Regions from separate parts of the Pseudomonas sp. 05L36 genome, predicted to be linked through region 1. Evidence: predicted binding sites of a transcription regulator. Region 1 holds the regulator's gene; each other region holds the start of a gene.

What was found. Region 1 encodes sigma-54, which starts transcription at its own class of promoters, with help from an activator protein. Its sites were predicted from a motif close to ANTGGCATNNANNTTGCTNT; they were not measured.
Region 2: AC1DKH_RS12745 (circularly permuted type 2 ATP-grasp protein) is a predicted target of sigma-54. The motif match lies at 3,571-3,590, and genes of this name have one in related genera.
Region 3: AC1DKH_RS23830 (flagellar basal body rod protein FlgF) is a predicted target of sigma-54. The motif match lies at 6,913-6,932, and genes of this name have one in related genera.

The regions. Positions count from the first base shown of each region.
Region 1 covers NZ_JBFTOU010000006.1:147,613-157,489, reverse strand. The annotation lists gene pmbA (metalloprotease PmbA) at 1-94, shown strand, start outside; gene AC1DKH_RS09175 (HPr family phosphocarrier protein) at 157-432, opposite strand; gene rapZ (RNase adapter RapZ) at 448-1,305, opposite strand; gene ptsN (PTS IIA-like nitrogen regulatory protein PtsN) at 1,308-1,772, opposite strand; gene hpf (ribosome hibernation-promoting factor, HPF/YfiA family) at 1,785-2,093, opposite strand; gene AC1DKH_RS09155 (RNA polymerase factor sigma-54) at 2,168-3,661, opposite strand; gene lptB (LPS export ABC transporter ATP-binding protein) at 3,845-4,570, opposite strand; gene lptA (lipopolysaccharide transport periplasmic protein LptA) at 4,570-5,118, opposite strand; gene lptC (LPS export ABC transporter periplasmic protein LptC) at 5,105-5,677, opposite strand; gene AC1DKH_RS09135 (KdsC family phosphatase) at 5,685-6,209, opposite strand; gene AC1DKH_RS09130 (KpsF/GutQ family sugar-phosphate isomerase) at 6,209-7,183, opposite strand; gene AC1DKH_RS09125 (ATP-binding cassette domain-containing protein) at 7,460-8,269, shown strand; gene mlaE (lipid asymmetry maintenance ABC transporter permease subunit MlaE) at 8,269-9,066, shown strand; gene mlaD (outer membrane lipid asymmetry maintenance protein MlaD) at 9,066-9,533, shown strand; gene AC1DKH_RS09110 (MlaC/ttg2D family ABC transporter substrate-binding protein) at 9,545-9,877, shown strand, end outside.
Region 2 covers NZ_JBFTOU010000009.1:153,242-163,118, reverse strand. The annotation lists gene AC1DKH_RS12775 (ankyrin repeat domain-containing protein) at 1-252, shown strand, start outside; gene AC1DKH_RS12770 (hypothetical protein) at 404-934, shown strand; gene AC1DKH_RS12765 (PLD nuclease N-terminal domain-containing protein) at 1,017-1,208, shown strand; gene speE (polyamine aminopropyltransferase) at 1,369-2,244, shown strand; gene AC1DKH_RS12755 (hypothetical protein) at 2,461-2,694, shown strand; gene AC1DKH_RS12750 (ribonuclease E inhibitor RraB) at 2,905-3,249, shown strand; gene AC1DKH_RS12745 (circularly permuted type 2 ATP-grasp protein) at 3,623-5,032, shown strand; gene AC1DKH_RS12740 (alpha-E domain-containing protein) at 5,045-5,995, shown strand; gene AC1DKH_RS12735 (transglutaminase family protein) at 5,992-6,801, shown strand; gene AC1DKH_RS12730 (c-type cytochrome) at 6,920-7,741, opposite strand; gene AC1DKH_RS12725 (acetyl-CoA C-acetyltransferase) at 8,345-9,550, shown strand; gene AC1DKH_RS12720 (3-hydroxyacyl-CoA dehydrogenase NAD-binding domain-containing protein) at 9,575-9,877, shown strand, end outside.
Region 3 covers NZ_JBFTOU010000026.1:1,768-11,644, reverse strand. The annotation lists gene AC1DKH_RS23860 (flagellar hook-associated protein 3) at 1-43, opposite strand, end outside; gene flgK (flagellar hook-associated protein FlgK) at 57-2,102, opposite strand; gene flgJ (flagellar assembly peptidoglycan hydrolase FlgJ) at 2,126-3,412, opposite strand; gene AC1DKH_RS23845 (flagellar basal body P-ring protein FlgI) at 3,424-4,512, opposite strand; gene flgH (flagellar basal body L-ring protein FlgH) at 4,540-5,235, opposite strand; gene flgG (flagellar basal-body rod protein FlgG) at 5,287-6,072, opposite strand; gene AC1DKH_RS23830 (flagellar basal body rod protein FlgF) at 6,118-6,858, opposite strand; gene AC1DKH_RS23825 (sigma-54-dependent phenylalanine hydroxylase transcriptional regulator PhhR) at 7,195-8,754, opposite strand; gene phhA (phenylalanine 4-monooxygenase) at 9,034-9,825, shown strand.

The sequences.
Region 1 (9,877 bases):
ACAGATCGTTGCCGTGGGTAACGACCTGGAACTGCGCAGCAACATTCGCACTGGTTCGGTGTTGATCGAGCGGATGACGGTGGCGGGCAGCTAAGCTCAGACCGTTGCATAAAAAAGGCGCGCCACCCAATGGGTGGCGCGCCTTTCTTTTGATGTTTATTCGCCTTCGTCGAAGTAGTTATTGATCAAGGCTACCAGCGCGTCCATCGCTTCCTTTTCCTGCTCGCCTTCCGTGCTCAGATGGATTTTGGTGCCCTTACCGGCAGCGAGCATCATCATGGCCATGATGCTTTTACCATCTACTGTGGATTCAGGTGTGCGTCCTACCCTGATCGTGCAGTCCTTGAACTGGCCGGCGACCCCGACGAATTTTGCAGAAGCACGGGCATGCAGGCCCAGCTTGTTGATGATTTCGATTTCCAGAGCAGGCATCGCGATGTGAATCCTTTAGCTGAGGTCGCGGTGGCGAACCTGGACGTTCTTCAGGGTTTTTTGCAGCGCCTGCCCCAGACGCTCGGTCAGGTAGACGGAGCGGTGATGTCCGCCAGTGCAGCCAATGGCAATGGTGACATAGGCGCGGTTGCTGGCGGCAAAACGAGGCAGCCACTTTAGCAGGTATGTGGAAATGTCCTGGAACATCTCTTCGACATCCGGCTGTGCCGCCAGGTATTCGGCAACCGGTTGATCGAGCCCGGACTGCTCGCGCAATTCCGGTTTCCAGTAAGGGTTGGGCAGGCAACGCACATCGAACACCAGGTCGGCGTCCACCGGCATGCCACGCTTGAACCCGAAGGATTCCACCAGGAACGCAGTGCCCGGCTCGGGCTGATTCAACAGACGCAGTTTGATGGCGTCGCGCAGCTGGTACAGGTTCAGGCTGGTGGTGTTGATCTTGAGATCGGCGAGGTCGGCAATCGGCCCGAGCAGGTCGCTCTCGACGCTGATGGCTTCGGCCAGCGAGCGGTTGGCGTTGGTCAGGGGGTGACGACGGCGGGTTTCCGAGAAGCGCTTGAGCAAGGTTTCTTCGTCGGCATCCAGGTACAGCACATCGCACTGGATGTGGCGGTTGCGGACTTCTTCGAGCAGATCGGGGAAGCGTGACAGGTGGCTGGGCAGGTTGCGCGCATCAATGGAAACGGCGACCAGCGGCTGTAGCAGCTCGGTATGAATCAAGGCTCGTTCGGCCAGTTCCGGCAGCAGACCGGCAGGCAGGTTGTCGATGCAGTAGTAGCCGTTGTCCTCAAGAACGTCGAGGGCGGTACTTTTACCTGAGCCGGAACGGCCACTGACGATGATCAAGCGCATGATTACTGACCGTTTTGCTCGTCCAGGACAACCTGATACAGGGCTTCGTTGCTTGCAGCATTACGCAGTTTTTCGCGAACTTCCTTGCGGTCGAGCATGCTGGCGATTTGTCGCAGCAGCTCAAGGTGCGCATCGGTGGCGGCTTCCGGGACCAGCAATACGAACAGCAAGTCAACCGGCGCGCCGTCGATGGCGTCGAAGTCGATAGGGGCGTCCAGGTGCATCAATGCACTGATGGGTGAAACACAGCCCTTGAGACGGCAGTGTGGAATAGCGATGCCGTTGCCAAAACCGGTGGAGCCGAGTTTTTCACGGGCAATCAGTGCCTCGAAGACATCTTGCATCTCCAGGGCCGGCACTTCGCGGGCGATCAGATTGGCAATTTGCTCGAGGGCTTTCTTTTTACTGCCGCCCGGCACGTTCACCAGGGAACGGCCGGGGGTCAGGATACTTTCAAGTCGGATCATGGGTTGGGAGTGTTAACGACCGGTTGCACCCTGGAGGAGGCTCTGGGTCTTTTCCTTATGCTTTTTGAGTTGTTTATCCAGCTTGTCGGTGAGTGCGTCGATCGCGGCGTACATATCGGTATGTTCCGCGTTGGCGACCACTTCATTCCCGGGAATATGCAGCGTGGCTTCGATTTTCTGCTTCAGTTTTTCGACGGTCATCGTGACCTGCACATTAGTGATCTTGTCGAAATGTCGCTCCAATCGTTCGAGTTTTTCGCCGATGTAGGTGCGAAGAGGTTCGGTCACTTCCAGTTGGTGTCCACTGATGTTGACTTGCATACAGCTTCTCCTTCGTTGCCAGTGCATAAAGCGGCAGGCAGAAATGCCTGCCACTGGAACGCTGTGGCGTGGCTCTACATCAACCGCTTGCGTTCGCTCGAAGGCGCGATCCCGAGGGATTCGCGGTACTTGGCGACGGTGCGGCGAGCCACCTGAATGCCTTGTGCCTCCAGTAAACCAGCGATCTTGCTGTCACTCAATGGCTTTTTCTGATTTTCCGCGGCAACCAGTTTTTTGATGATCGCGCGGATCGCCGTGGACGAGCATTCGCCGCCTTCGGAGGTGCTGACGTGACTGGAGAAAAAGTACTTCAGTTCATAAATGCCCCGGGGGGTGTGCATGAACTTCTGGGTGGTCACCCGTGAAATCGTCGACTCATGCATGCCGACCGCTTCGGCGATGTCATGCAGGACCAACGGCTTCATGGCTTCGTCGCCATATTCGAGGAAACCACGCTGATGCTCGACGATCTGGGTGGCAACCTTCATAAGGGTTTCATTGCGGCTTTGCAGGCTCTTGATGAACCAGCGGGCCTCCTGCAACTGATTGCGCATGAACGTGTTGTCGGCGCTGGTGTCGGCGCGGCGCACGAAACCGGCGTACTGGGCGTTGACCCGCAGCCGTGGCACCGACTCCTGATTCAGCTCCACCAGCCAGCGCTCGTTGTCCTTGCGCACGATAACGTCAGGAACGACATACTCGGCTTCGGTGGACTCGATCTGCGAACCCGGGCGCGGGTTGAGGCTCTGGACCAGCTCGATGACCTGGCGTAGTTCATCTTCCTTGAGCTTCATGCGGCGCATCAGTTGGCTATAGTCGCGGCTGCCAAGCAAGTCGATGTAATCGGTGACCAGGCGCTTGGCCTCAGCCAGCCAAGGGGTCTTGGCGGGTAGCTGGCGCAATTGCAGCAGCAGGCATTCGCCCAGGTTGCGGGCGCCGATGCCGGCGGGCTCGAATTGCTGGATGCGATGCAGGACCGCTTCGATTTCGTCCAGTTCGATGTCCAGTTCCGGATCGAAGGCGTCGAGGATTTCCTCGAGGGTTTCGTCCAGGTAGCCCTGATTGTTGATGCAGTCGATCAGGGTCACGGCGATCAGGCGATCGGTGTCGGACATCGGGGCCAGGTTCAGTTGCCACAGCAAGTGGCTTTGCAAGCTTTCGCCGGCCGAGGTACGGGTGGTGAAGTCCCACTCGTCGTCGTCATTGCTGGGCAGGCTGCTGGCGCTGGTCTGGTAAACGTCTTCCCACGCGGTGTCGACGGGGAGTTCGTTGGGGATGCGCTCGTTCCAGTCACCCTCATCGAGGTTATCAACCGTCGGGGCGGTTTCCTGGTAGGAGGGTTCCTGGATGTCGGTGTTGGGCTTCTGTTCGGCGTTGTCGGCCAAGGGGTCGGTGTTATCGAAGTCGTCGCCTTCTTCCTGGCGTTCGAGCATCGGATTGGACTCCAGGGCCTCCTGGATTTCCTGTTGCAGGTCCAGGGTCGACAATTGGAGCAGGCGGATAGCCTGTTGCAGCTGCGGTGTCATCGTCAGCTGCTGGCCCATTCTCAAGACTAGCGATGGTTTCATGGCAGGGGCTTAACACCTTATTCGCCGGCGCACACGCGCCATCCACTACAGGGCGCCGGGGCGCCAAACATAAGCAAATTATATGCCTGAAACTGTCGTGTTTGCCTAGAGCACTGTAACAATAAAAAAGAGTTGTTTTTTATCGAGACAAGCGCTCGTCGACCAGTCTCGCACCTCGGTGTCTTACAGGCGGAATTCGTGGCCCAGGTACACTTCCTTCACCAGGTCGTTGGCCAGGATGGTTTCAGCGTCGCCTTCGGCGATCAGTTGGCCGTCGTTGACGATGTAGGCGGTTTCGCAGATATCCAGGGTTTCACGAACGTTGTGGTCGGTGATCAGCACGCCAATGCCTTTGGCCTTGAGGTGGTGAATGATCTGCTTGATGTCCCCGACCGAAATCGGGTCCACGCCGGCGAAGGGTTCGTCGAGGAGGATGAATTTCGGGTTGGTGGCCAGGGCTCGGGCGATTTCCACGCGACGGCGCTCACCACCAGACAGGCTCATGCCGAGGTTGTCGCGGATGTGGCTGATGTGGAATTCCTGCAGCAGGCTTTCCAGTTCCTTGCGCCGACCGGCCTTGTCGAGTTCCTTGCGGGTCTCGAGGATGGCCATGATGTTGTCGGCCACCGACAGTTTGCGGAAGATCGATGCTTCTTGCGGCAGGTAGCCGATACCAGCCTTTGCGCGGCCGTGCATCGGCTGGTGGCTGATGTCCAGGTCATCGATCAGGACGCGGCCCTGGTCGGCCTGCACCAGACCGACGATCATGTAGAAGCAGGTGGTCTTGCCGGCGCCGTTCGGGCCAAGCAGGCCGACGATCTGACCGCTGTCGATGGACAGGCTGACGTCGCGCACGACCTGGCGGCTCTTGTAGCTCTTGGCCAGATGCTGAGCTTTCAGAGTTGCCATTACTGGGCCTTTTTCTCGTCGGTTTTCTTCTTCGGCTGGATCACCATGTCGATACGCGGACGCGACTCGGTCACCTTGCTGCCGGTGGCGCGACCGGCGCTGGCCAGCTTCTTCTCGGTGTCGTAGACGATTTTCTCACCTTGGGTGGTGTTGTTGTCCTTGTCGATGACTTTGGCCTTGTCGATCAGCACAACGCGATTTTGCGTTGCGTGGTACTGGATGGTCACACCCCAGCCCTGGACGGGTTTGGTGTCGCCCGCCGTTTGCAGTTGCTCGAAGTAGGCCAGGTTGCCCACCGAGGTAACCACGTCGATGTCGCCATTCGGGGTGCGGGTCATGGTCACCTTGTTGCCGGTAACCTTCATCGTACCTTGGGTAATGATCACGTCACCGGTATAGATGGCAATACCTTGCTTGTCGTCCAGTTGGGCATCGTCGGCCTGAATGCGGATAGGCTGCTGTTGATCTTCCGGCAGAGCCCAGGCGCTCACGCTTCCCAGTGCTGCGCCCAGACTGAGCAAAATCGGGAGGGTTTTAACGAGCCTCATACTGTCCTCTTACGTTCGATAGCAGGTGTATCCTGCTTTCTTTCAAATACGCCTTCATTCCCTTGCCAGTCGATACACCGCCAGCGCCGTCGATTCTAACGTCTTGCTCTGTCTGCGCATATTGCTGCTGCGGGAACACGGTCATGCGGGTGCTGGTGATCAGGGTTTTACGGTTTTTCTCGTCGAAGCGCGTGATGCGCACGTCATCGATCAGTTCGACCTGTGTGCCATCAGGGTTGACCTCGCCGTGCAGGCTCTGGACGTGCCACGGAAATTCAGTGCCGCGGAACACATTCAGGTCGGGGTTGGTCAGCAATGTCACCTCGGTCGCTTTCAGGTGCTCGACCTTGTCGGACACCAGATCATATTGCAGCTTGCCGTCCGGCAGGTACTGCACGCTGTGGGCGTTGATGGCGTAATAGTCGATCGCGCTTTCATCGACCGGCGTTACCGGCTTGTCGAGGAAGCGTTCCGGGCTGATGTTCCAGTAGCCAGCCGCGGCGAATATCGCCGCGATGCAACTGTACATCAGGGTGTTGCGAAACTTTTTGCTCAGCATAGTGGGCTCACAGGTACGCCGCATTGGCCGCATCGAGGCGGTCCTGGGCGCGCAGGATCAGTTCGCAGAATTCGCGAGCGGCACCTTCACCACCACGGGCGAGGGTGATGCCGTGAGCGTGTTCACGCACGAAGCTGGCGGCATTGGCCACCGCCATGCCCAGGCCGACGCGGCGAATCACCGGCAGGTCCGGCAGGTCATCGCCGAGGTAGGCCACCTGTTCATAGCTCAGGTTGAGTTGGGCCAGCAGTTCGTCGAGTACCACCAGTTTATCCTCACGACCCTGATAGAGATGCGGGATGCCGAGGTTTTTGGCTCGTCGCTCGACCACCGGAGTCTTGCGGCCACTGATGATGGCGGTCTGCACGCCGGCGGCCATCAGCATCTTGATGCCCTGGCCGTCGAGTGTGTTGAACGTCTTGAATTCGCTGCCGTCTTCGAGGAAGTACAGGCGCCCGTCGGTCAGCACGCCATCGACATCGAACACCGCCAGTTTGATCTGTTTACCGCGTTGCAGCAGGTCCGCACTCATTACATTACTCCTGCACGCAGCAAGTCGTGCATGTTCAGGGCGCCGACCGGGCGGTCTTCGCTGTCGACCACGACCAATGCGTTGATTTTATGGTCTTCCATGATTTTCAGCGCTTCGGCAGCGAGCATCTCGGCGCGCGCGGTCTTGCCATGGGCCGTCATGACCTGGTCGATGATGGCGTTGTGGATGTCGATACTGCGGTCCAGTGTGCGGCGCAAATCGCCGTCGGTGAAGATTCCGGCCAGTTTGCCGTCGGCTTCCAGAATGACGGTCATGCCCAGGCCCTTGCGGGTCATTTCCATCAGGGCATCCTTGAGCAGGGTGCCGCGCTGGACCTGCGGCAGTTCCTGGCCTGCGTGCATGACATTTTCCACTTTCAGCAGCAGGCGTCGGCCCAGGGCACCACCGGGATGGGAAAAGGCGAAGTCTTCGGCGGTAAAGCCACGGGCTTCCAGCAGCGCGACTGCCAGGGCGTCGCCCATGACCAGGGCGGCGGTGGTCGACGAGGTTGGTGCCAGGTTCAGCGGGCAGGCTTCGTGCTCGACGTGAACATTCAGGTTGACCTCGGCGGCCTTGGCCAGCGCGGAGTCAGGATTGCCGGTCATGCTGATCAATTGAATGCCCAGGCGCTTGATCAGCGGCAGCAGGGTCACGATTTCATTGGTGGAGCCGGAATTCGAGAGCGCCAGAATGATGTCGTCGCGGGTAATCATGCCCATGTCGCCGTGGCTGGCTTCTGCCGGGTGCACAAAAAATGCCGTGGTGCCGGTGCTGGCCAGGGTCGCGGCAATCTTGTTGCCGATGTGCCCCGACTTGCCCATGCCGACCACGACCACGCGGCCCTTGCTGGCCAGAATCATCTCGCAAGCGCGTACGAAATCAGCATCGATATGGGGCAGCAGGCCTTGCACGGCTTCTACCTCGAGGCGGATGGTGCGTTGTGCTGATTGAATCAGGTCGCTGGATTGGCTCATGTCAGAAATCGTATAGCCTGATGAAAAGTCGGCGATTATAACGGTAATGATCGAATCCCTCACGCAAGTTCGTCGCGCATTGTCATTACCTGTTGCGGGAAACCTTCTAAATGGCGCTTTCAACCCGTCATGCAGTTGAACTTGCCCCGGCTTTGGCCTTGGGCGCGCAGCCTTTGCAGTGATATAGTTCGCCGCCAGTTCGGCCTGCCCGGGAGGTATGTGCTTTCGTCAGGAAGCCAGGCGTCCGAGTGAGAGGCTGCATCGCAAGGAGTTTAGATGAGTGCCGATAACGCCTACGCGGTCGAGCTGAAGGGACTGTCCTTCAAGCGCGGTGCGCGCAGCATTTTCAATAATGTCGATATCCGTATCCCGCGCGGCAAGGTCACCGGCATCATGGGGCCTTCCGGGTGTGGCAAGACCACGCTTTTGCGTCTGATGGGTGCCCAGTTGCGGCCTACCAGGGGCGAAGTCTGGGTCAACGGTCAGAATCTGCCAAAACTGTCGCGCAGCGACCTGTTCGATGCGCGCAAGCATATGGGCGTGCTGTTTCAGAGCGGCGCACTGTTCACCGACCTCGATGTCTTCGAGAACGTCGCCTTTCCGTTGCGGGTCCATACGCAACTGCCGGATGAAATGATCCGCGACATCGTCCTGCTCAAGCTGCAGGCTGTGGGCTTGCGCGGTGCCATCGACCTGATGCCCGACGAGCTTTCCGGCGGCATGAAACGCCGTGTTGCGCTGGCCCGGGCGATTGCGCTCGACCCGCAGATCCTCATGTACGACGAGCCCTTTGTCGGCCAGGACCCCATCGCAATGGGCGTTCTGGTGCGCCTGATTCGTTTGCTCAACGATGCGCTGGGCATCACCAGCATCGTGGTGTCCCATGACCTGGCCGAGACCGCGAGCATTGCCGATTACATTTATGTGGTGGGCGATGGTCAGGTGCTGGGGGAGGGGACGCCGGACGAGTTGATGAACTCGGATGAACCGCGCATTCGTCAGTTCATGACCGGCGAACCCGACGGCCCGGTCCCGTACCACTTTCCAGCGACGGATTACCGCGCAGATCTTCTGGGGAAGCGCTGATGCGCAGAATTTCATTGATAGAACGCGTTCGCCGCTTCGGCCAGGCCGGCATCGATGCGCTGGCGGTGTTCGGGCGTTCGAGCTTGTTCCTGTTCCATGCCTTGCTCGGCCGGGGCGGTATCGGTGGCGCCTTCGGGCTGCTGGTCAAGCAGCTGCATTCGGTGGGCGTGATGTCCCTGGTGATCATTGTGGTCTCCGGGGTGTTCATCGGCATGGTGCTGGCGCTGCAGGGCTTCAACATTCTTTCCAGCTATGGTTCGGAGCAGGCTGTCGGGCAGATGGTTGCCCTGACGCTGCTGCGTGAACTGGGGCCGGTGGTGACTGCCTTGCTGTTCGCCGGGCGCGCAGGTTCGGCGTTGACCGCCGAAATCGGCAACATGAAGTCCACCGAGCAGTTGTCCAGCCTGGAAATGATCGGGGTTGACCCGCTCAAGTACATCATCGCGCCACGCTTGTGGGCCGGTTTCATTTCCCTGCCGGTGCTGGCGATGATTTTCAGCGTGGTGGGTATCTGGGGCGGCTCGTGGGTAGCTGTCGACTGGCTGGGAGTCTATGAAGGTTCCTACTGGTCGAACATGCAGAACAGCGTGACGTTCACCGACGATGTGCTCAACGGGATCATCAAAAGTATCGTCTTTGCCTTTGTCGTGACCTGGATCGCCGTATTCCAAGGCTATGACTGCGAACCCACTTCCGAGGGGATCAGTCGTGCCACTACCAAGACCGTTGTATATGCCTCGTTGGCAGTACTCGGCCTGGACTTTATTCTGACCGCCTTGATGTTTGGAGATTTCTGATGCAAAACCGCACCCTGGAAATCGGTGTCGGCCTTTTCTTGCTGGCTGGCATCCTGGCTTTGCTCTTGTTGGCGTTGCGGGTCAGTGGCCTGTCCCCGAGTCCGAGCACCGATACGTATAAACTTTACGCCTACTTCGACAATATCGCCGGTTTGACGGTCAGAGCTAAAGTGACCATGGCCGGTGTGACCATCGGCAAGGTCACGGCCATCGATCTGGATCGCGACAGTTTTACTGGTCGGGTGACCATGCAGTTGGAAAAACGCATCGATAATCTTCCGGCGGACTCTACTGCATCTATCCTGACCGCTGGCCTGTTGGGCGAAAAGTACATCGGTATCAGCGTGGGCGGGGAAGATACCCTGCTCAAGGATGGTGGAACCATCCATGACACGCAGTCATCGCTGGTGCTCGAAGACCTGATCGGTAAATTCCTGCTCAATACCGTTAGCAAAGAAGCTAAATGAGGAACTGTTAAATGATCTCTACCTTGCGACGTGGCCTGTTGGTAATACTCGCGGTGTTTCCGTTGGTGTCCCACGCCGTGGCGGCGCCTTCCGCGCACGATCTGGTACAGGACACCACTAATCGGATGCTGGCCGATCTGGCGGCCAACAAAGAAAAGTACAAGCAGGATCCGCAAGACTTTTATGCGGCGCTGAACACCATCGTCGGGCCGGTCGTGGATGCCGAGGGCATTTCCAAGAGCATCATGACGGTCAAATACTCGAAGAAAGCATCCCCGGCGCAGATGAAGACCTTCGAAGAAAACTTCAAGAAGGGTCTGTTCCAGTTCTATGGCAATGCCTTG
Region 2 (9,877 bases), on a different contig from region 1:
ATTGCCGGCGCCGCCTTCAAGGGCGACCTGGCGGTGATCAAGGCATTGGTCGAGGGTGGCGCGCAGGTTGAAGGCTCGTCCTTCGATGGCCGCACGGCGCTGATGATGGCGGCGATGTTCAACCGCGTTGAAGTGGTCGATTACCTGATCGGCGAGGGCGCCGACCCGAAAGCCAAGGACGCCAATGGCATCACCGCGCTGGAAGCGGCTAAAACCATGGGCGCTACCGATACGGTTGCTCAGCTTGAGTAGCTGATTGGCTGATTGCTTTAAAAGATCGCAGCCTTCGGCAGCTCCTACATTGAGTGGCGTACACCTGTAGGAGCTGCCGAAGGCTGCGATCTTTTTTGGCTTGCGCTATCCTTCGCGCCCTCAACATTCCCCTCGCTACAGGATCCGCCCCATGAAAGCCGCACTCGTCGAACTCATCAGCAAAATCAGCTCCGGGTGCATGGGCGAAGACGAAATCCTCAAGGTCGCGGACGAAGCGGCCCAGGCCTACGCCGATCAGGATGCTTTCCTGACCGCCAATCCGGACATCAACTACGACGACAGCTTCCCGATCCCGTTGGGTGAGTGGGTGGTGGTCGGCAGCCTGCCGGAAACGGTGCTGTTCCAGGCGGACACCTACATGGATCTGTTCGCGCAAATCGTCGCCTCGTTCGGCCCGGGCGTGGAGTTCAATCTCAAGCCCAAGCAACTGGCGAAGACCGAAGCCCTGACCGCGCTCAACCGCATCCAGGTGCAGATGAGCAGCATGAACAAGGAAAACGGTGGCTACACGCTGATGAACTTCAGCCAGTTGCTCGATGACGAATTGCAGGTGGTGCTGGTCTACGGCAATGACCTGCCACGCGTGCTGGAATTGTGCGCCGAAGTCGGCATCGTGGCCGCGCCATCCCTGGAAGCCTTGAAAGTGGCGATCCACGTCTGATAGCCAAACACTGTCAATAAAAAGGAACCCTCGCGGCGACCGTCTATCCTGAGAGGGCAAATCACTCTTCAGGAGCGTCACCATGGGTTCCACGTTCAACAGCCTGGTTGCCTTGATCATTTTTGCCCTGGACATCTGGGCCATCATCAACGTCTTCAAAAGTAGCGCCGAGACCGGGATGAAAATCCTCTGGGTGCTGCTGATTGCGCTATTGCCAGTGCTGGGACTGATCATCTGGGCCATCGCCGGACCGCGGGGCAACGTCAAATTCTAAACAGGCGACACTGAACCTGTGGGTACTTCGATGACGAAGGTTCGACCTGTCATGTTCCGCGACGTAGAATGCGCGCCTTTCCCGGTCAATCGAGACGCTCGAATGACCATCATGGGCGGGTAACCGTCCGTTGCCACCCGCATTCATCGGAGCACTTCCCATGAGCAACACCCCGACCAGCGACTACCTGGAAACCCTTTACGAAGGCTACGGCCAGCGTTTTCGCATGGAAAAACTGCTGCACGAAGTGCGCACCGAGCACCAGCACCTGGTGATCTTCGAGAACCCGCGCATGGGCCGGGTGATGGCGCTGGACGGCGTGATCCAGACCACCGAAGCCGACGAGTTCATCTATCACGAAATGCTGACTCACGTGCCGATCCTCGCCCATGGCACCGCCAAGCGTGTGCTGATCATCGGCGGCGGCGACGGCGGCATGTTGCGTGAAGTGGCCAAGCACCGCAGTGTCGAGCACATCACCATGGTCGAGATCGACGGCACCGTGGTCGACATGTGCAAGGAATTCCTGCCGAACCACTCCAACGGTGCATTCGAAGATCCACGCCTGAACCTGGTGATCGACGACGGCATGCGTTTCGTCGCCACCACCACTGAAAAATTCGACGTGATCATTTCCGACTCCACCGACCCGATCGGACCGGGGGAAGTGCTGTTCTCGGAAAACTTCTACCAGGCCTGCCACCGCTGCCTTAACGAAGGCGGCATCCTGGTGACGCAGAACGGCACGCCGTTCATGCAGATCGAAGAAGTGAAGACCACCGCCGGTCGCCTGCGCAGCCTGTTCCCGGACTGGCACTTCTACCAGGCCGCCGTGCCGACCTACATCGGTGGCTCGATGACCTTTGCCTGGGGCGCGACCAATACCGCTTATCGCAAGTTGTCCCGCGAAACCCTGCAACAGCGTTTCACGGGCAGCGGCATCATCACCCGCTACTACAATCCAGAAATCCACATCGGTGCGTTCGCCTTGCCGCAATACGTGTTGCAGGCAGTGAACAAGCCAAGCAACGACTGATGGGTTGAAACACAGACCTGTAGGAGCGAGCCTGCTCGCGATGGACGTGAACGATGACGCGGGATGTCTGATTTAACGCGGCGTTCTCAAGTTTTTCGCGAGCAGGCTCGCTCCTACAGAGATCTGCGATGGGTGCAGATCCACCGGAACAATTAGCCAGCTAACAAGGTCGAGATAGAGGTAAGCCCATCCATGGGTTTTATCGAGGAGGCACCAATGCAAAAGTGGAAAATCACTTTCGTGGATGATCACGGTGAAACTGTCGACGAAGTCTTTGAGTGCGACGAGTGCCCGGATAACGAACGCGCTGCCAAACTCATCAAGGCCCGGCTCCTTCCTATTGCCGCCGAACTGGATCTGAACGATCTGGAAGGGCGAACCGCTGACGCCAGCGTCAAGAACCTCAAGACCCAGAACAGCATTCAAATCCTCGGCATTACTCCAATCTGAACGGCACCTGTCGCATTCACATCCAGGCCTTGGCAGAGGCTCTATCTTGAGGCTACTCTGCAAGCGAGATCAGCGAATGAATCGCTAAGGTCTGGTCTTGTCAGCTCCATGCTTGTTTCCCGCCGGCACATCGGTTGCCGTCGCTCGCGCTGTTCGGTTGCGGGTGAGGGAGTACGGAAAGTCTATCCATCGTTTTGAGGAGGACGTTTCATGAGCACAGCCTATCAAGAAGACATCAGCAGCAGCGTGTTGCGCCGCATGAAAGAAGGCGGTTTTGACTTTTCGCGGTTTCATCCCATCGAGTTCTACGCCATTTTCCCGGACGAGGAGCGGGCACGCAGGGCGGCAGGTCATTTCCACCGTGGTGAAGCCCTGGATGCGCAAGTCAGTGTGCGCGACGATGGCGCCTGGGCGCTGGAGTTGTGCAAAGTCATGTATGCCACCTACGACGATATCGGCGATTTCGAACAGGGTTTCGAAGCAGTGGTCGAGCCGTTGGGCGGCATCATCGAAGGCTGGGGTGTGAAACAGGAGGTACGAGGGCGACTCGCATAACCTTATGAACAGTGACAACCAGCAATGACGGCTGACCTTCGGGTTGGCCGTTTTCGTTTTCGCCGACAGGACATTGAACACGACCCCGTAGGAGCTGCGGTGCGGCGATCCGACTTGCCAGCGAAGGCGTCCCCGAAGAGCGACGCATGACTCAGGGGCCCCTTCGCCAGCAAGCTGGCTCCTACAGACTATGCTGGTGATAGGCGATCACAGCGCCTTGCAATGAAGCGGGGGCAATCAGGTTGGGGCATTTGTCGCACAGGATTGGTGCGGCGCGTGCGTCTTGATTATCCAACCGATTGAAATCTAAGCGTTTATGCCGATGGCACGGGCCTTGCGAAGGTCTGGACGTCCGAGTGACAAGGAGTACGGCATGATCCGCAACTATTTTGATGAGATGTACGATGCCGGCGGCCAGGTCCGCCCGCATTATCGGGAGTTTGCCCGTTGGCTGGCCGAGACGCCTGACGAGCTTCTGGCACAACGGCGACGCGAGGCCGATCTGCTGTTTCATCGCGCCGGGATTACTTTCACGCTCTACGGTGATGAGCAAGGGACAGAGCGCCTGATTCCCTTCGACACCATTCCCCGCAGCATCCCCGCCAGCGAGTGGCGCGTCGTCGAGCGCGGCTGCATCCAGCGGGTCAAGGCGTTGAACATGTTCCTCGCCGACCTCTACCACGAACAGCGCATCATCAAGGCGGGCATCATTCCGGCCGAGCAGGTGCTGGCCAACGAGCAGTACCAGTTGGCGATGCAGGGCCTGGATCTGCACCGCGATATCTACTCGCACATCTCCGGCGTCGACCTGGTGCGTGACGGCGATAGCACCTACTACGTGCTCGAAGACAATCTGCGCACACCGAGCGGCGTCAGCTACATGCTCGAAGACCGCAAGATGATGATGCGCCTGTTCCCCGAGCTGTTCGCGGCGCAACGCATCGCTCCTATCGACCATTACCCGAACCTGCTGCTCGACACACTGAAAAGCTCAAGCCCGATCGATAACCCGAGCGTGGTGGTGCTGACGCCGGGGCGCTTCAACAGTGCGTTCTTCGAACATGCGTTCCTGGCGCGGGAAATGGGCGTGGAACTGGTGGAGGGCGCTGACCTGTTCGTGCGTGACGACAAGGTCTACATGCGCACCACCGACGGGCCGAAAGCGGTTGACGTGATTTATCGTCGCCTTGACGACGCCTTCCTCGATCCCCTGGCCTTCAACCCGGAATCGATGCTTGGCGTGCCGGGGCTGTTGTCGTCCTACCGTTCCGGCAACGTGGTGCTGGCCAATGCCATCGGCACGGGGGTGGCGGACGACAAGTCGGTGTATCCGTTCGTTACCGACATGATCCGTTTCTATCTGGACGAAGAACCGATCCTGAAGAACGTGCCGACCTGGCAGTGCCGCAATCCGTCCGAGCTTTCCCACGTGCTGGCCAATCTTCCAGAACTGGTGGTCAAGGAAACCCAGGGCTCCGGCGGCTACGGAATGCTGGTGGGGCCGGCGGCGACGGCGGCGGAAATCGAAGCCTTCCGCGCGCGGATCATCGCCAAGCCCCATGCGTATATCGCGCAACCGACGCTGTCGCTGTCGACCTGTCCGACCTTTGTCGAAAACGGCATCGCTCCACGCCACATCGACTTGCGGCCGTTTGTCCTGTCGGGTCGTGAAACCCGGGTCGTGCCCGGCGGCTTGACCCGCGTCGCCCTGCGCGAAGGCTCCCTGGTGGTCAATTCCTCCCAGGGCGGCGGAACCAAGGACACCTGGGTGGTCGAGGATTAAAGGAAGCCTGTCATGTTAAGTAGAACTGCCTCGGATTTGTATTGGATGTCGCGTTACCTGGAGCGGGCGGAAAACCTCGCCCGGATGCTCGACATCAGCTATTCGCTGTCGCTGATGCCGCAAGACGGTCGTGGCGACGGTTTGCACGAACTGGCCATGCCACTGTTGATCACCGGCACCCTGGACGATTACCTGGAGCGCCATGGTGAATTGCATGCCGAACGGCTGCTGCATTTCTTCGCCCTGGATGCGGCCAACCCGGCGAGCATCTACAGCTGCCTCGGTGCCGCACGGGCCAGCGCCCATGCGGTGCGTGGGCGCATCACCGCCGACATGTGGGAAAACATCAACGCCACGTGGCTGGAAATTCGCGGCATCGCCGAACAGGGCCTCAGTCGCTACGGCATGAGCCGTTTCTGCGAGTGGATCAAGGAACGTTCCCACCTGTTCCGGGGCGCGTCCTACGGCACCATCATGCGTAACGATGCGTTTCGCTTTATTCGTCTGGGGACCTTTATCGAGCGGGCGGACAACACCTTGCGCCTGCTCGATGCCCGCTACGAAATGGCCGGCGACCAAGCCGAAGCGGTCAGCGATGGCACCGCTCACGCCTATTACCAATGGAGCGCGTTGTTGCGGGCGTTGTCGTCGTTCGAGGCCTACACGGAAATCTACCGCGATGCCCCCGGTGCCCGGCATGTGGCGGAATTGCTGTTGTTGCGGGCCGATGTGCCGCGATCCCTGCGCGCCTGCACCGAAGAAATCGACCTGATCCTCGCGCAATTACCGGGGGCCAATGGTCGTCCAGCACAACGCCTGGCGGCAGAAATGGACGCACGCCTGCGCTACACCGGCATCACCGAAATTCTTGACGAAGGCCTGCACGCCTGGCTGACCGAGTTCATCCCGCTGGTGCGCCAGTTGGGTAACGCGATTCACAGTTCTTATCTGGAGGCCGCATGAGACTTTCCATTAGCCACGAGACCACCTACCACTACGAAGACAAGGTGCGGGCGAGCATCCAGTATCTGCGCCTGACTCCCCACGACAGCGAGCGTCAGCACGTGCTCAGCTGGCAGCTCGACCTGCCGCGTCCGGTGCGGGCGCAACTCGATCCGTTCGGCAACATCCTGCATGTGCTGACCTTGGACGAACCGCACGAGGCGATCATCATCGGCGCCCGTGGCCAGGTCGATATCGACGAATGGCGTGAGGCCGAACACGAGAGCCAGTCGGCGCTGCCGTTTCTGCGCTTCACCCGTTTGACCGAAGCCGATGCCGCCCTGCGTGCGTTCGCCGAGAAGGAATGCAGGCAACGCCGCGATCGCACGGCGCTGATCGATCTGATGCATGGCCTTAACCAGCATATGACCTACACGCCGGGCTCCACGGAAGTGGACACCAGCGCGGCCCAGGCCTTTGCCGGACGCTCCGGTGTGTGTCAGGACCACACCCACGCGTTTCTCGCCTGTACCCGCAGCCTGGGCATTCCTGCGCGTTATGTGTCGGGCTATCTGTACAGCGAAAACAGCGAACACCTGGCCAGCCACGCCTGGGCCGAAGCCTGGCTGGATGATGCCTGGTACAGCTTCGACGTGACCAATGAACTGGCCCGGCCGGAACGTCACCTGAAGCTGGCGGTGGGCCTGGACTACCTGGATGCCTGTCCGGTGCGCGGGATGCGCCGGGGCGGCGGGTGTGAGCAGATGCACGCCAAGGTGCTGGTTTCACCGACGCCGGCGCCGGTGATTTCAGTGCAGCAGCAGTAACAGGCAGAGGTGATCCCTGTGGGAGCGAGCTTGCTCGCGATAGCGGAGTGTCAGTCACAAAAGTACTGACTGAAATGACGCCATCGCGAGCAAGCTCGCTCCCACAGGTACTATGTTGTTACGGCTTCACCTTGCGCCCCACCATATGCTTCAAATACCCCACCAGCATCCCCAGATCTCCATCCGGCAACACCTCGGTCGAGAACCCGGGCATCTTCGCCTGCGGCCACTGGCGCAAACTCTGTGGATCGCGAATGTAGCGCAGGAGGAAGTCCGCGCCGAAGTACTCGGTCGGGTTGTACGGAATATTCAGGTCCGGCCCGAATTGCGCGTCCCCGGCGCCGTTGAGTCGATGGCAGGCCAGGCAATTCTTCTGGAACAACGCAAATCCCTTGTTCACCGGATCATCCGCCTTCAACGCCGGATCGGGCAGCAGGGCAGGGAAACGCTCGGCCACGGGCGCCAGGCGTTTGATGCTCGCCACCTGGAACGGCCACTGTTCGGGGCTGATGTTGCCGGCCTGCGGATTGCTCCAGACCAGATAGAACGGCCCGGCGCCCGGCTTGCCTTCCGATAGCGGTGGCCAGGGTTTGGCCGGGTCTTCAATCGCCAGCCATGCCTGTGCACCCTGGGTATTGAGCAGCGGCGCCGCGGCCATTTCGGCGGCAAAGCCATCCAGGGCCACGGCTTGCAGGTGGTCGTCAGGCTTGATGCCGGTCAGTAATGCGGACAGCGGCACCGCGCGGTAACTCATGTCCCGCTTGTAGGAAACGTCGTTGCTGATGTTGATGGTTTGAGCCTGAGGATGCTTGAGCAATTGCTCGGTCTGCCAGGTGCGACTGTTCGCGCCCAGCTCCAGGTTCAGCTGTGCGGCATACAGGGGCGAGCCGAACAGCATGGCCCCGAGCAGAATGAGCATTTTCAAGTGATCGCCGTCCATGTCGTGCAAGTGCCGCAAAGATTGGCACAGCCACGCTGGCCCGGGTAGCGGGCCAGTCACATTTTGAGAGTGGCAATTCAAAAACTGTGACGCCGTATCTTTTAGACGCGACTAGCCGATCACCTTGGTCAGGTTCGGCAATATCAACAACAGCGTGGTGGCGAAAAGGATGAGCCCGGCTTGACGTACTTTCGATTGTTTGAACATGGCTTGACCGCCTTTTTTGTTATTTCCTGATGCCTGCCCGCATAGCTCCATGGTGGCAGAGCGTTGCACTTCCTGTAGTGACGAGCGCCTCGGCAAAACCCGACGACAACTTCGTACAAGTTCACCTTAGAGCCCGCGTTGCGCTTGGTTTAGATCCATTTCATATGGAGTCGTTACGATTCGCTTTAAAAAAGGTATGAGGCCTATTGCCAGCTTCTTTGGCGCCCGTTGGCTAGACAGCTTGGTGTCTTGAATCGGTTAATCCGGTAGCTGACTACCGTCCGTCTGAGCGTGAGCGTCAACGTCTGTGAGCGCTGCGGTCATTGAATCAAACGTGGCTCGGGCCAAGAGTGGGCACTCGGTATTTACCCATCTGCACTGCGGTTCGAGGACGTCATGACCCAAGCATTGATTTTCGACGCGTTACGCACGCCCCGTGGCAAAGGCAAGGCCGATGGCGCCTTGCACAGCGTCAAGCCGGTGAACCTGGTTGCCGGTTTGCTCACCGCGCTGCAACGGCGCACGGCTCTGGATACCAGTCAGGTCGATGACGTGGTGCTCGGCTGCGTGACACCGATTGGTGATCAAGGTTCCGACATCGCCAAGACCGCCGCTCAGGTGGCCGATTGGGATGTCAGTGTGGCGGGAGTACAGATCAACCGTTTCTGCGCTTCGGGGCTGGAGGCAGTGAACCTCGGCGCGATGAAAGTGCGTTCCGGCTTCGAAGACCTGGTGGTGGTCGGTGGTGTCGAGTCGATGTCGCGGGTGCCGATGGGCAGCGATGGCGGGGCCTGGGCGCTGGACCCGGCGACTAACCTGCACAGCCACTTCACGCCACAGGGTGTGGGCGCCGACCTGATCGCCACCCTTGAAGGCTTCAGCCGTCAGGACGTCGATGCCTATGCGCTGCATTCGCAGCAAAAGGCTGCGCGGGCGCGGGCCGACGGTTCGTTCAACAAGTCGCTGGTGCCGGTGCAGGACCAGAACGGCATCGTCCTGCTCGATCACGATGAGTTCATCCGCGCCGAATCGACCCTGGAAGGCCTGGGCAAGCTCAAGCCAAGTTTCGAGATGATGGGGCAGATGGGCTTCGATGCCACCGCACTGCGGGTCTACAGCCGCGTCGAGCGGATCAACCACGTCCACACCCCAGGCAACAGTTCCGGAATCGTCGACGGCGCGGCGCTGATGCTCATCGGCTCCGAAGCCAAGGGCCGGGCGCTGGGCTTGCAGCCCCGGGCGCGGATTGTCGCCACTGCGGTCACCAGCACCGACCCGACCATCATGCTCACCGGCCCTGCGCCGGCGACCCGCAAGGCGCTGGCCAAGGCCGGGCTGCGGGTTGAAGACATCGATCTGTTCGAGGTCAACGAGGCCTTTGCCTCCGTGGTGTTGAAATTCATCAAGGACATGGCCGTCGATCCGGACAAGGTCAATGTCAATGGCGGCTCAATCGCCATGGGCCACCCGCTGGGCGCCACCGGTTGCGCCATTCTCGGCACGTTGCTCGATGAACTGGAAGCCCGACGCCTGCGTTATGGCCTCGCGACCCTGTGTGTCGGCGGCGGCATGGGCATTGCCACCATCATCGAACGCCTCTGAGCCCGGACTTCAAGGAACCCAGTTATGAACGAAGCCATTCGTTACGAAAAAGACCAGGACCAGATCGTTGTCCTGACCATCGACATGCCCGGTCAGAGCGCCAACACCATGAACGCGGTGTACCGCGAAGCCATGGCTGACTGCGTTGCGCGCCTGGTGGCCGACAAGGACAGCATCGCCGGTGTGATCATCACCTCGGCCAAGAAGACGTTTTTCGCTGGCGGCGACCTCAACGAACTGATCAAGGTCGGCAAGCCCCAAGCCAAAGCGTTCTACGACATGGTGCTGACCCTCAAGGGCCAGTTGCGCACTCTGGAAACCCTCGGT
Region 3 (9,877 bases), on a different contig from region 1:
TGGCAGCGGTGATTTCGTAATACTGGGCGGTGGAAATGCGCATGAATTACGACTCCTTAAAGGCTGTTGATCAGCGTGGTGAAAATTTCCTGCGCAGCCTTGATGATCTGCGAAGACGCGGTGTAGTACTGCTGGTACTTGACCAGGTTGCCGGTTTCTTCATCCAGGTCGACCCCGGAGTTCGAATCCCGTGCCCCTTTGGCGTTGTCCAGGATCGCCGTGGTGGCGTCGCTGTCGGACTTGCCCTGGGCAGCCTTGGCGCCGACGTTGGTCACCAGTTTGTTGTAGGCATCGGTCAGGCTGATGCCCTTGCTCGCCGTGCCGGTGTCTACGGTCTGTCTGGTTTGCAGTCCGACCAGCGCCTGAGCGTTGCGGTTGTCCGAAGACGCCGCGCCCGTCAGGTTGATGGTGAAGCTTTCGCCGCTGGCTGGCGTGGCGCCGACCGTGGTCTGCACGGTGAAGGTCTTCTGCACGGCTGGCGTGACGCTGGTGTCCATGACCGGAGCACCGCTGGCATCGAGCATGCCCACTTTCAGGTTCAGGGTGTTGCTCTGGCCGGGAACGATGGTGCCGGTGCCGATCGAATTGCCCTTGGCATCGACCATGTTGTAGCTCTGGCTACCGCCGCTGGCCGCGCCGAACACCAGTTTGACCGGCGTCGAGTTCTTGAGCGCGGTCTGCATTTCCGCCTGGGCCGCCGGGTTGTAGATGTCGAGGGTGCTGGTCAGCGTCGGCTGGGTGTAGGTGCCGGTGTTGTTGGCAGTGGTCACGCCGGTCAAAGGGGCTGCGGCAGCGATTTTTTTCGGGTCGGTGAGCACGGTCTGGATACCGGCCGCCGCGCCACGGGTCGGCGTCACCTTGAACGAATCGCCGGCGCTCAGCGCACCGCCGTTCAGGTTCAGGCTGAAACCGTCGATTACCGGAGCCGGGGTCGTCGTGGTGCTGAACGCGCCCATGTCGGTGCCGTCCGAGCGCTTGACGGTGTAGTTGGTGGCGCTGGTGAACGCCACCTGATAGTCGCTGGTGGTCAGCTTGCCGGTATCCTTGATGGTGACATCCAGGTTGCCGGAGCCGGCACTGTTGCCCGCCGCCGCAATGCTGCGCTGGCTGACCAGTGCGGCACTGTTGATGTTGTTGAAGATCGCCGCGCCGAAATCACCGTTCTTGTCGATGCCTTGCGCCTGCTGGCTGTTGATCTGGTCGGCCACCACCAGTGCCACGCGCCCCAGCTCATTGAGCGAAGGGTCGAGGACTTCCTTGCGATACGTCAACAGGCCGCCGATTTCACCGCCGCTGACCACCGAGGTGACGTCGATGGTGCTGGAGCCACGGTTGAGCTGTAGCGCCATGCGCGATGGATCGTCCTTGCCTGGCACGGTTTGCAGTGTATTGGTGGTGTTGCCGACCACCAGTGGCTGGCCGCTGCCGATGTAGACGTCGTAGCTGTTGCCGCGCTCGACCACCTGGGTACCGACCAGCTCGGACAGTTGGCGCACGGCTTCGTTGCGCGAGTCCAGCAGGTCGTTTGGCTGGTTGGTGCCGGTGGAGAGCTCGGAAATCTTCTGGTTAAGCGTGGCAATCGTGGTGGACAGCTTGTTCACCTGGTCCGCCATGTCGCCCAGGCTGCCGTTCAGGTTGGTGTTCTGGTCGTTCAACTGCTTGGCAATCGAATTGAAGCGGGCGGACAAGGCCTGGGCACCGGTCAGCACCGACTGGCGGGACGTGTCGTCGGTGGCCGAGGTCGAAACGCCTTGCATCGAGGTGAAGAATTTTTGCAGCACACCGGTCAGCCCGGTGTTGGAATCGGAAAGCGTGGCGTCCAGCGGCGTGGCCTGTGCGTTGTACGACGTAGCTTCGCTGTCGAGCGAGGTAGCGGTACGCAGCTGCGAATCGAGATACGAGTTATACACGCGACGCACATCGGCCAGCGTTGTGCCGGTACCGATGAACACGTTGCCGTACTGAATCGAGCCTTTGGTGCTCTGCACAGATTGCTGGCGCGAGTACCCGGCGGTGTCGACGTTGGCAATGTTGTTGCCGGTCGTCACCAACGAGTTATGGCCAGCACTCAGCCCCGACATCCCGATATTGAGCAAACTCATGGTTCAGACCTTATACCTTGTGCCTATAAAGGCGTGGTGGAAACGCCCGCCGCAGCGTAGTTCTGGTAACTCGTCATCTGCTTGGCTATCTGCGAAATCTTGCTTGCGTAGTCCGGGTCGGTTGCGTAACCGGCCTTCTGCAACTCGCGTACAAACTGTTCTGGGTTATCGGCCGACTTCACGACATCTTGATAGCGATTATTGGTCTGCAGCAAAGTCACAAGGTCATGGAAACTGTCCTTGTAGGAATCGTAGGAGCGGAACTCGGCCGTCTCCTTGACCATCTGCCCGTTGCGGAATTCGCTGGTGATCGCCCGCGCCGAATTGCCCTGCCAGCTGTTGCCGGCCTTGATGCCGAACAGGTTGTGGCTGCTGCTGCCGTCCTGCTGGCGCATGACCGACTTGCCCCAACCCGTTTCCAGGGCCGCCTGGGCCACCAGGTAACGTGGATCGACACCGATCCGGGCCGCCGCGTCCTTGGCCATCGGCAACATGGTGTTGACGAAATCGTCGGCGGAGCTGAAAGCCTTCTTCGGTGGCGCCAGAGGAATCTGCGCCATGGCGCGACCGTAAATCTGCATGCCTCCAGTGGAAGCCTGCTGCGCATTCGCCAGCCAGTCGCCGTTGTACAACGGACCGGTACCGGTGGTGGTCGTGCGCTGCGGCAATTGGGTTGCGTTGGCTGTTGCAGTGGCGGTCGTCGCCGAAGGCACCAGCCCGGCCAACAGACGATCAGCCAGCTTCGGCGGCAATGCCAGGCGCCGCTGATTGATCAGCACCATGTCATTGCGATGAGCGCCCTCGCCCGCCTCTTGCTGGGCATGGACCGAGCGCGAGGCCCACAACGGACGCTGGCCGTTGACCCGCGACAACGGCCCGTTGAGCGCAACCGTGCCAGCCGCCAGCGGCGTTTGTGCAGCCGCTTTCGCCGCTTCTTGCCTGGCAGCCGACGCGGCGGCGGCCTCGCCCGGCGCCATGGGTTTGTTCTTCGACATCTGGCGCATCAGCACGTCCGCCAGGCCGATACCACCGCCCTCGCGGGACATGGAAACGGCCAGCTGCTGGTCGTACATTTCCTGGTACTGCTTGGCCGCCGGGGTGTTCATCGGATTGTCCTGACCCAATGCTTCGGTGGCCGAGCGCATCGACTTGAGCATTTCCCCGAGGAACAGCGATTCGAACTCCTGCGCCACCTTGCGCATGTTGCCGTCGCTGTTCTTGTCGCCGACCTTGAGCTGATTCAGACGATTGAGGTCCGAATAGGAGCCCGAATCGCTGCTGCTGACCAGACCGCTCTTGCGCATATCCACGATGGCCGTCCTCAGATCACGATCAGGTCGGCTTGCAGGGCGCCGGCCTGCTTCAGCGCTTCGAGGATGGCCATCAAGTCTCCCGGTGCCGCGCCGACCTGGTTCACCGCCCGCACGATCTCGTCGAGGGTGGTGCCTGGGCCGAACTTGAACATCGGCTTGGCTTCCTGCTGGGCGTTGACCTTCGAACGCGGCACAACTGCTGTCGTGCCATTGGACAGAGGGCCGGGCTGGCTGACGATCGGGTCTTCGGTGATGGTCACGGTCAGACTGCCGTGGGTCACGGCGGCCGGGGAAACCTTGACGTTCTGGCCGATCACGATGGTGCCGGTACGGGAGTTGATGATGACTTTCGCGACCGCCTGGCCCGGATCGACTTCAAGGTTTTCCAGGATCGACAGGTAGTCGACACGCTGACTTGGATCGAGCGGCGCGGTGACGCGAATCGAACCGCCGTCGATGGCCTGGGCCACGCCAGGGCCGAGCATGTCGTTGATCTTGTCGACGATGCGCTTGGCGGTGGTGAAGTCGGAACGGTTGAGGTTCAGCGTCAGGCTGTTGCCCTGGTTGAAACCGCTCGGCACCGCACGCTCCACCGAGGCACCACCGGGGATGCGACCGGCCGACGGAACGTTGACGGTGATCTTCGAGCCGTCGCGACCTTCCGCATCGAAACCACCGACTACCAGGTTGCCCTGAGCCACCGCATAGACATTGCCGTCGATACCCTTGAGCGGTGTCAGCAGCAAGGTGCCGCCGCGCAAGCTCTTGGAGTTACCGATGGACGAAACGGTGATGTCGACCTGCTGCCCCGGCTTGGCGAACGCCGGCAAATCGGCACTGATCGACACCGCCGCGACGTTCTTCAACTGCACGTTGCCCGAACCCGGCGGCACCTTGATGCCGAACTGCGAGAGCATGTTGTTGAAGGTCTGCAGGGTGAACGGGGTTTGCGTCGTCTGGTCACCGGTGCCGTTAAGCCCGACCACCAGGCCGTAACCGATCAACTGGTTGGAACGCACGCCGGAAATGCTGGCGATGTCCTTCAGGCGCTCGGCGTGCGCGTTGAACGCGGCGGACAGCATCAAGGCGGCCACCATGAGGTGTTTAAGATTCAAACGGACCACCTAGAAAGGGAACAGCGGACTGAGGAAGAAACGGTCGAACCAGCCTGGCTGACTCGCATCGGCGAACGAACCGGTGCCCGAGTAGGTGATGCGCGCATCGGCGACACGGGTCGACGACACGGTGTTGTCGGTAGAGATGTCATCGGCGCGAACAAGGCCGGCAATCCGCACCAGTTCATCGCCGGTGTTGAGGGTCATCCACTTCTCGCCGCGTACCGCGATGATGCCGTTGGGCAACACGTCGGCGACGGTCACGGTGATCGAGCCGGTCAGGGTGTTGCCCTGGGCTGCCTTGCTGTCGCCCTTGGTCGCGCGGTCGCCTTCATAGCTGGCGTCCAGACTCAGGTCACCACTGCCAAACGGATTGTTGGTGTTGGGCGTGGAGCCGAACAGCGAGGTCAGGCCGATGCTGGCCTTACTGTTCTTGCCAATTTGCGAGTTGGCGTTTTTGCTGGCCTGGGTCCTTTCGTTCAGGGTGATGGTGATGATGTCACCGATCCGGAACGCCTTGCGGTCACTGTAGAGGTTCTGTTCGAAACCGGCCTGATAGATCGAGCCGTTGTTCGCCGCCGCCGGTAATGGCGTACGCGGCAACACCGGCGCGTAGTAAGGGTCATTGGGCTTGGGCGTCGCAGGCACGCAACCTGCGAGCGCGGTGATCCCACTCAGTGCCAGAACAGATACATAGCGATTCATGACCCTACCTCACGGTGTTGCAGGCAGCCTCATGGCCGCACATAGACTTGATTACAGATTCTGCGTTACGAACGAGAGCATCTGGTCGGCGGTGGAGATCACCTTGGAGTTCATCTCGTAGGCGCGCTGGGTGGTGATCATGTTGACCATCTCCTCAACGGTGCTGACGTTGGACGTTTCCAGGGTGTTCTGCAGCGTGGTGCCGAAACCGTTCAGGCCCGGAGTGCCGACTTGCGGCGCGCCACTGGCGGCGGTTTCCAGGAACAGGTTGTTGCCTACTGCCTGCAGGCCGGCCGGGTTGATGAAGTCGGCGGTTTGCAGGTTGCCGATCACCTGGGCAGCCGGGTTGCCGGCAATGGTGATGGACACGGTGCCGTCGCGACCGACCGTGAAGGTCTGCGCGTCGTTCGGAATGACAATCGCCGGCTCCAGGGCAAAGCCGCTGGCGTTGACGATCTGGCCGTTGGAGTCCAGGTGGAAGGTACCGTCACGGGTGTAGGACGTGGTGCCGTCCGGTTGCAGGATCTGGAAGAAACCGCGACCGTCGATGGCCATGTCCAGTGGCTGCTCGGTGGTTTGCAGGCTGCCGGCGGTGAAGTTTTTCTGGGTGCCGACGATGCGCACACCGGTACCCAGTTGCAGACCCGAAGGCAGTTCGCTGTCCTGGGTCGACTGGGCGCCTGGCTGGCGCTTGATCTGGTAGAGCAGGTCCTGGAACTCGGCGCGGTCACGTTTGAAACCCGTGGTCGACACGTTGGCCAGGTTGTTGGAAATGGTGGTCAGGTTGGTGTCCTGGGCGGACAGGCCTGTCTTGGCAACCCATAGAGCCGGAAGCATTCGATTCTCCTCGTGCGCCTGTTTTACGGCGCGACGTTCTGGTAATTAGCTGATCTGCAAGACCCGAGCCATGGCCTGGTCATCGTCTTTGGCGGTGTTCATCATCTTGATGTGCAGCTCGAACTGCTTGGACAAAGCCAGAACCGAGGTCATCTCTTCCACGGCATTGACGTTGCTCGACTCGAGGAACCCGGACACCAGCTTGACGCCGGCATCGGCCTGCGCAGGCGCGCCGTCCTTGGTGTGGATCGAACCATCCAGGCCCTTGGTCATGTTCTTGAGGTCCGGGTTGACCAGCTTGATGCGGTCGACTTCAGCCATCACCCGGGGACCTTCGCCCATCGCACGGATGCTGATGGTGCCGTCCTCGCCGACTTCGATCTGCTGCTCCGGCGGCACCGCAATCGGCCCGCCATTGCCCATGACCGGCATGCCGTTGCCGGCGCGCAGCACGCCCAGGGCGTCAACGTTCAGGCTGCCGGTGCGCACATAGCTTTCACCGCCATCGGGATTCTGTACGGCAATCCAGCCGTTGCCTTGCACGGCAACGTCGAGGTCGCGGCCGGTTTCCACCAGTGAGCCAGGGGAGAAATCGGTGGCCGGGCGTTCGGACATGGCAAACGCACGCGCCGGAAAGCTGTCACCGAACACCGGCATTGAACGAGCTTGCTCCAGGTCTTTCTGGAAGCCGTTGGTGGAGATGTTCGCGAGGTTGTTGGCATGCGCCTTTTGCGCCAGTGCATTCTGGCTGGCGCCGGTCATTGCCACATAAAGGTACTTGTCCACACTCTTTCCTCTGCCTGCCGGACGTTTGCCGCCCACTGCTGTACTGCTGAGCCATAAGCAATTTGCAGACCAACTTGTTTTTGGCGGCGCCAGGCCCGGCAAACAGGGGACTTTGGGGATTCAGAGGGGATTTGTGATTTGTATCAGAGACGAAAAACCGGCGGTGTCATGCCAGTGGGTGGCAAGGTGTGACCGTGGGCAACGGCCACAACCGCCATCGCGAGCAAGCTCGCTCCCACTGGGTCACTGGTGATCACAGATTGTGTGTCCGCCGATGAACCACTGTGGGAGCGAGCTTGCTCGCGATGAGGCCAGCACAAACGCAGCAGGCCTCAGCTATGACTCAGTCTTGCCCACCTCATATTCACGCAACTTGTTGGCAATGGTGGTATGCGAAACCCCCAACCGCTTGCCCAGCTGCCGGCTGCTCGGATGCTCGGAATACAGCCGCTCCAGCACCGCCTTCTCGAAACGCCCGACGATCTCGTCCAACCCACCCTCCAGCGAAAAATCGCCAAGGGGCTGACGCACACCATAGTCCGGCAAACGAATGTGCTCGGCCTTGACCGTCCCGCCGTCGCACAGGGAAACCGCCTGGAACAGCACGTTCTCCAGTTGCCGCACGTTACCCGGCCAATGGTAGTGACTGAGACGCTCCATGGCCGCCGGGGCGAGTTTGGGCAGCGGGCAACCAATCTGCCGGCTGGCCTGATCGAGGAAGTGCTCCACCAGCGGCGTCAAGCCGTCGAGGCATTCGCGCAGCGGCGGGATGTGCAGCGACAAGACATTCAAGCGGTGATAGAGGTCCTGGCGGAACTCACCGCGAGCGCACAATTCGGACAGGTCGACCTGGGTCGCGCAGATCACTCGCACGTCAAGGTAGACCTCTTCATCACTGCCTACACGACGGAAGCAACCGTCCTGCAGGAAGCGCAGCAACTTCACCTGCAAGCGCGGGCTCATTTCCCCGACGCCATCGAGAAACAGCGTACCGCCCGCCGTCAGCTCCAGCAGCCCGAGCTTGCCTTCTGCCCGCGCCCCTTCGAAGGCACCGGGGCCGTAACCGAACAATTCCGTCTCGGCCATGGACTCGGGCAGGCCGGCGCAGTTGAGCGCCATCAATGGCGACTGCCCACGAGGACTGGCCAGATGGCAGGCCCGCGCCAACAATTCTTTGCCGGTGCCGGTTTCGCCTTCTATCAATAGCGGTGCATCGAGTGGCGCCATGCGCCGCGCTTCGCGCACTACGGCAGCCATGACTTTCGAGCTTTGGAAGATGCTGTCGAAGCCACGCAATTCCTGCTTGCGCACGTTGTAGATGCGCTCGCCCACCCGATCGGCGCGGTGCAATGTCAGCACCGCACCGGCCATGGCTTCGCTGTCGTCATGCTCCGATTGCAGCGGCGCGATGTCGGCCAGGAACACGTCACCCTTGACCTTGACCCGCAGCCCGTTGATCCGCGACTTGTTGGCGCGCACCAGTTCCGGCAAATCGAAATCCTCGGCGTAGCGCGACAGGGGAATCCCCGGCACTTCGTCGACCCGCACCCCGAGCAACTGCGCCGCTGCCCGGTTGGCCGCGACGATGGAACCGCCCATGTCGATCGACAGCACCGGAAACTCCAGCGCACCGAGCAGAGCGTTGAGCTCCATGTGCCGACGCTCGCTGGGCATCAGCCCTACACGCTTGACGCCAAACACCCCGGCAATCGCTTCGAACTTCGGACGCAAGGCCTGGAACTGAATGTTGATCAGGTTCGGGCAATGCAGGTAGATGGCGTTGCCATGCTCACCACCCACCTCACCGCGGGCCACGTTGATCCCGTACTCCACCAGCAGATTGAGAATGTCGCGCAGGATGCCGATGCGGTTCTGGCAGTGGACTTTGATACGCATATAAAGGCCCAAACAGTGAAGGACGAGGCCAATGGCAGGGATTTTTCTGCGTGGGCGCTCAGATAGTCGTCAAGATTATGTGACAGGCAAAGCATTTTTCAAACCGTGAAATCTCAATAACTGCGCGATCACGACCAATACGTAACGAAAACTTTACGATTATCGGGGAATTTTCCTACGCATGACGCCGGACACTTGCTGCAACAGTGCAATCCTTGGGGTATTTCTAGGTCCATAGCAGTACATAACAAGAACGAAATCCCCTAGCAGGAGAGCAGCATGAAGCAGACGCAATACGTGGCTCGCGAGCCCGATGCGCAAGGTTTTATCGACTACCCCGCCGAAGAACACGCGGTGTGGAACACGCTGATCACTCGCCAACTGAAAGTGATCGAAGGGCGTGCGTGCCAGGAGTACCTGGACGGTATCGAAAAACTCGGTCTGCCCCACGACCGCATTCCTCAACTCGGCGAAATCAACAAGGTCCTCGGTGAAACCACCGGCTGGCAAGTTGCCCGGGTTCCCGCACTGATTCCCTTCCAGACCTTTTTCGAATTGCTGGCCAGCAAGCAGTTTCCGGTGGCGACCTTCATTCGTACCCGCGAAGAACTGGACTACCTGCAAGAGCCGGACATTTTCCACGAGATCTTCGGTCACTGCCCGCTGCTGACCAACCCGTGGTTCGCCGAATTCACCCACACCTACGGCAAACTCGGCCTCAAGGCGTCCAAGGAGGAACGTGTGTACCTGGCGCGCCTGTACTGGATGACCATCGAATTCGGCCTGGTCGACACTCCGCAAGGCCAACGCATCTACGGCGGCGGCATTCTGTCTTCTCCGAAAGAGACCGTGTATTGCCTGTCGGACGAGCCTGAGCATCAGGCGTTCGATCCGCTGGAATGCATGCGCACGCCCTACCGCATCGATATCTTGCAGCCACTGTACTTCGCGTTGCCAAATCTCAAGCGTCTGTTCGACCTCGCTCACGAAGACATCATGGGCATGGTCAAGCAAGCGATGCAGATGGGTCTGCACACACCGAAATTTCCGCCAAAACCAAAAGCCGCGTGATCCGCCGCTTTTAGAATCAAGTGAGCCTGTCAGAAACCATCGCTTTGGATTA